2 regions of the Agromyces indicus genome follow, and region 1 is predicted to be linked to the other one. Evidence: riboswitches for the same ligand, from Rfam matches in the RefSeq annotation. Region 1 holds a riboswitch; the other holds the start of a gene.

Region 1 (2,454 bases):
GCGTCTCCACGGCACGCCGGCCGAGATCGCCTGGACCATCCGCCGGCGCGTGCGCGAGGAGACGGGCCTCACCTGCTCGGTGGGCGTCGCCGCGAGCAAGTACGTCGCGAAGGTCGCGTCCAGTCGCGCCAAGCCCGACGGGATGCTCGTCGTGCCCGCCGCCGAGACGACCGCGTTCCTGCACCCCCTTCCCGTCTCCGCGCTGTGGGGCGTGGGTCGCGTGACCGAGCAGTCCCTCCTCAAGCTCGGCCTGCGCACGGTGGGCGACGTGGCCGAGATGCCCGTCGACGCCCTCGAGCGCGCCGTGGGTCCGGCGCTCGCCGCCCGCCTCACCCGGCTCGCGAACGGCGTCGACCCGCGCGACGTCGAGACCCGTCGCGTCGAGAAGAGCATCGGGCACGAGACGACCTTCCACCACGACCTCGTCGACCGCGACGAGATCGCCCGCGAGCTGCTGCGCCTGGCGACCGACGTCGGCGTGCGCCTCCGACGCGCCGAGATGGTCGCCCGCACGGTGATCCTCAAGTTGCGCTACGGCGATTTCACGACCGTCACCCGGTCGCGCACCCTCGCCGAGCCGACGGATGTCGCGCGGCGCATCTACGAGGAGGCGCTCGTGCCGCTCGCCGACCTGGTGGGCGACGGGCGCCGCGTGCGCCTGATCGGCGTCCGGGCCGAGCACCTGCGCCCGGCGGGCGGGGGAGCGCCGCTGTGGGATCCCGACGAGGAGTGGCGCGACGCGGAGCGCACCATCGACGAGGTCACGCGCAGGTTCGGTCGCGGTGCGGTGCGGCCCGCCGCCCTCGTGCGACGCGATGCGCCCGGGCCGCTCCCCACGGCCGGAGCCGGATGGGAGCGGGAGGAGACGGATCGTCCCGACGAACCGCTGCCGCCCGGAGCGCGTGCGTTCTCGTGACGACCCCGGCGCGCGGCATCCGTCAAGGCCTTTCGACGCCGACCGGGCCCGGGTAGCGTGACCGCATGGCTGATTTCGTGCTGGAACTCGCAGACAAGGTCGCCGGCGTCGGCGTCCGCACCTCCTACGCCGACAAGGTCCAGGTGGGCGGCACCGAGATCGTGCCCGTCGCGCTGGGCGCGTACGGCTTCGGCGGCGGTGCCGGGAAGGACGACGAGCAGGGCGAGGGCTCGGGCGGCGGTGGCGGCGGCTGGTCCGTGCCGCTCGGCGCGTACATCAGCCGCGGCGGCGACGTCCGGTTCGAGCCGAACGTGCTCGGGCTGCTCATCGTCGCCATCCCGCTCGTCGCGGCGACGGGCAAGGCGCTGAAGCTCGTCATCCGCGCACTGAAGCGGTAGGCGCCGGCGGCGCCCGCGCCGCGCTCGCCTCGGGCGGCGCGGCGTATACTCGTGGTCGAACACGGGAGTCCGGTGAGCCGGGCTGAGAGGAAGGTTCTCAACCTTCGACCGTCGAACCTGATCTGGGTCATGCCAGCGCAGGGAGGGCAGAGATTCTCATCTCCCGTGCCGCTTTCCACGAGACGAAAGGGCACGACAGTGCACGAGACATCCATCGGAACCGAGGCCGACGACCGCGCGAACGTCGCAACGGACGGCCGGGCGAACGGCACCACGGGCGGCAACGGCCGCCGGACCCGCTGGCGGGTGGTCGACATCGTCGTCGCGAGCGTCATCGGCGTCGCGACCGGCCTGGTCTTCCTCATCTGGAACAACGTCGGGTATGCGTGGTTCAGCGCCGCCGACGCGCTCACGCCGGGTCTCGGCGGCATCGCCGTCGGCATCTGGCTCATCGGCGGCGTGCTCGGCGGGCTCGTCATCCGCAAGCCCGGCGCGGCGCTCTACGTCGAACTGCTCGCGGCCATGGTCTCGGCGCTCATCGGCAACCAGTGGGGCATCGAGACGCTCTACTCCGGTCTCGCGCAGGGACTCGGCGCCGAGCTCGTCTTCCTCGCCGTCGGGTACCGCCGGTTCGGCGTGGTCACCGCGATGCTCGCCGGCGCCGCTGCGGGCGTCGGAGCCTGGCTGCTCGAGCTGTTCACCTCCGGCAACCTCCAGAAGTCCGCGGAGTTCCTGGCCCTGTACCTCGGCACGCTCGTCGTCTCCGGCGCGCTCCTCGCGGGCCTCCTCGGCTGGCTCGTCGTCCGCGCGCTCGCCGCAACCGGGGCACTCAACCGGTTCGGCGCCGGACGGGACGTCACGGGACGGGTCTGACGCGTGCACCACGCTGATGCCGTCGGTCCTGCCCGGGTGGATGCCGCCGGGTGGGGCTGGCGCCATGCGGGCCGCCGTCGACCGGCGCTCGACGGACTCGACCTCCGGATCCATCCGGGCGAACGCGTGCTGCTCCTTGGACCGTCCGGCTCGGGCAAGTCGACCCTGCTGCACGCGCTCGCGGGCGTCCTCGGCGGCGACGACGAGGGCGAGCAGTGGGGCGAGCTGCGCGTCGATGGGCGTCCGGCACCCGACGCACGCGGCCGG
Region 2 (2,454 bases), on a different contig from region 1:
GGCAGTCCGGCGCGGCGGGCGGCCGCAACCACCTCGAGCCGGTCGTTGACGAGCAGCGTCGCACGGCCGTCGATCGCGTCGGCGAGCGCCTCGAGCTGCCGGAGCACCTCGGTGTCGGAGGCGGCCTTGTCGCGCAGCTGCACCGTGCGCACGCCGCCCGCGACGGCGTCGGCGACGACGGATGCAACGCCGCGGGCGCCGCACTGCGCGGCATCCGTGACGAGGGTGAGGGACAGGTCGAGCGCGCGGCGGGCGCTCACGTGCGGGCTCCGGCCGCGACGGCGGCGAGCGCGGGCGCGGCGTCGGCGTGCGCGGCGGCGCGGGTCACCGTGAGGTGCGCGCGGGCCCGCAGGTCGGCGGCGTCGACGGTGGCCAGGGCGTCGAGGAAGCGGACGCCGAACGTGCCGGGACCCACCGGGGCGCTGCCATCGGCCCGCCCGGAGGCGAGTTCGGCGGCGACCGTGTAGACCGCGGTGGCGGCGACGGTCGCGTCGAACGCGTCGTCGCCGGTCGTGCGGGCCGTCGCGAGGAACGCCGCGGTCACGGCGCCGAGCGCGCACCCGCCGCCCGTGATGCGCGTGAGCAGCGCGTCGCCGTTGGCGATCCGCGCCGTCCGGACGCCGTCGGTGATGAGGTCGACCGGCCCCGAGACCGCCACGACCGACCCGTGCGTCGCAGCCAGCTCCGCGGCGGCGTCGGCTGCGGCATCCGTGCGGTCGGCGGCGTCGACCCCGCGCCCGCCCGCGCCGGCCCCCGCGAGGGCGAGGATCTCCGACGCGTTGCCGCGGATCGCCGTCGGCCGTGCCGCGAGCAGTTCCCGGGCAAGCGCCGTCCGCACGGGCAGCGCGCCGACCGCGACCGGGTCGAGCACCCACGGCGTGCCCGCCGCCGCGGCGGCGGCGACGGCCTCGCGGCCCGCGTCGCGCTGCTCGGGGTGCGGCGTGCCGAGGTTCACGAGCAGGCCGCCCGCGACGCGGGCGAACGCGCCGGCCTCGCCGGTGAGGTCGACCATCGCGGGCGCGGCGCCGATCGCGAGGAGCGCGTTGGCGGTGACGTTCGTCACCACGCTGTTGGTGATGCAGTGGGTGAGCGGCGACTGCTCGCGCAGGGCGCCGAGGAGGCGTGCGGCGGTCTCCGCCGCGGTCTCGTGGGCCGTGGCATCCGCGTCGGATGCCGGCACGGCCGACTGGTGGGCAGGGTCGATGGACAGACGTGCGCGCATGGCGACATCCCTTCGCTAGTCCGAACTAGATCAGGTTCGACGGGTGTGATCTCAGCCGCTCCGGCCCGCTCGGCGGGTGGGGCGGCACCCCGTGTCACTGCCGGCGAGCCTAGCGGCCGGCGAACGGATGCCGCGAGCACGCGTTCATTCCGCGACATCCGCGTCGCGACGTCGTAGCATCGCTCCTGCGGGCCCCCATCCCGCCACCCCGATCCGCTTCCCACCCCTCCGCTCCGCACACCCCCGCTGCCACCAGGAGTCCGGATGACCGACCTCGCCGACGACGACCTCGCCCCGACACCGGGCGAGCGCGCGGACGCGCCCGTGCCCGTGATCCCGTCGCACGCCGAAGGCCGGACCGGCGCGCACGCGCAGCCGATCGAGGTGCCGAGCGTGCCCGCCCGCCGGTCGGTCGTCGACCGGCGCCGGTACTTCCTCAGCAGCGTCGAGCCGAGCGGCGAGTTCGACGCGGTCATCATCGCGGTGACGGATGGCGCGCGCCGCCGCTACTTCACCACGCGCGACGGCGTGCGGATGGACGAGGTCGACCACGACTGGTTCGACCGCCGCAGCAGCGAGGGCGGCCGGTCGCTCCTGGAACTCGACGACCGCGAGCTCGGCGAGCTCGAGGCGGAACTCGGGTTCGTGCGGCCCGTCCGCGGCCGCGACCCGATCGCGGAGGCGGAGGAGGAGGCCGGAGACGACGTGGACGAGCACCCGCAGCCCGAGCGGGACGATGACGCGGAGGGCGTGACGGAGGACGCGGAGACGACCGCCTCGGAGTCGCGACGCTCGACGTTCGTGCACGCCGCGCCCGTGGCGTCCGTCGACGAGTCCGAGCCGGTGGCATCCGTCGACGAGTCCGAGCCCGCGGCATCCGTCGACGAGGCCGAGCCGGTGGCATCCGTCGACGACGCGGAACGCGAGACCGCACCCGACCCCGACCCGGAGCCCGAGCCCCAGCCCGCTGCCGCGGAACCTCCGACACTGGCCGGCACGGAAGCCGTCGAGCAGGTCGCGCTCGCGAAGGGCATCGCGTTCGTCGCGCACCGCGGGCAGCTCGACCGGGGCGGCGCGCCCTACATCGATCACCCGGGTCGCATGGCCGAGCGGTTCGACCCCGCGACGCACCCCCTCGAGGCGGCGGCGGCCTGGCTGCACGACGTGCTCGAGGACACGCCGGTGACCGCGCACGAGCTCTTCGAGGCCGGTGTCCGGCCCGACGTCATCGA

The links. A riboswitch is a leader RNA that binds a small molecule or an ion and turns the genes downstream of it on or off. The one in region 1 is predicted to bind thiamine pyrophosphate.
Region 2: it holds a riboswitch for thiamine pyrophosphate, as region 1 does, so the genes downstream of both, thiM (hydroxyethylthiazole kinase) here and RH861_RS08290 (ECF transporter S component) in region 1, are expected to answer to the same signal.

What each region holds. Positions count from the first base shown of each region.
Region 1 covers NZ_JAVKGS010000002.1:433,815-436,268, forward strand. The annotation lists gene RH861_RS08280 (DNA polymerase IV) at 1-916, shown strand, start outside; gene RH861_RS08285 (hypothetical protein) at 982-1,314, shown strand; TPP riboswitch at 1,366-1,475, shown strand; gene RH861_RS08290 (ECF transporter S component) at 1,513-2,187, shown strand; gene RH861_RS08295 (ABC transporter ATP-binding protein) at 2,191-2,454, shown strand, end outside.
Region 2 covers NZ_JAVKGS010000003.1:441,873-444,326, reverse strand. The annotation lists gene RH861_RS11980 (bifunctional hydroxymethylpyrimidine kinase/phosphomethylpyrimidine kinase) at 1-260, opposite strand, end outside; gene thiM (hydroxyethylthiazole kinase) at 257-1,222, opposite strand; TPP riboswitch at 1,213-1,324, opposite strand; gene RH861_RS11970 (hypothetical protein) at 1,487-2,454, shown strand, end outside.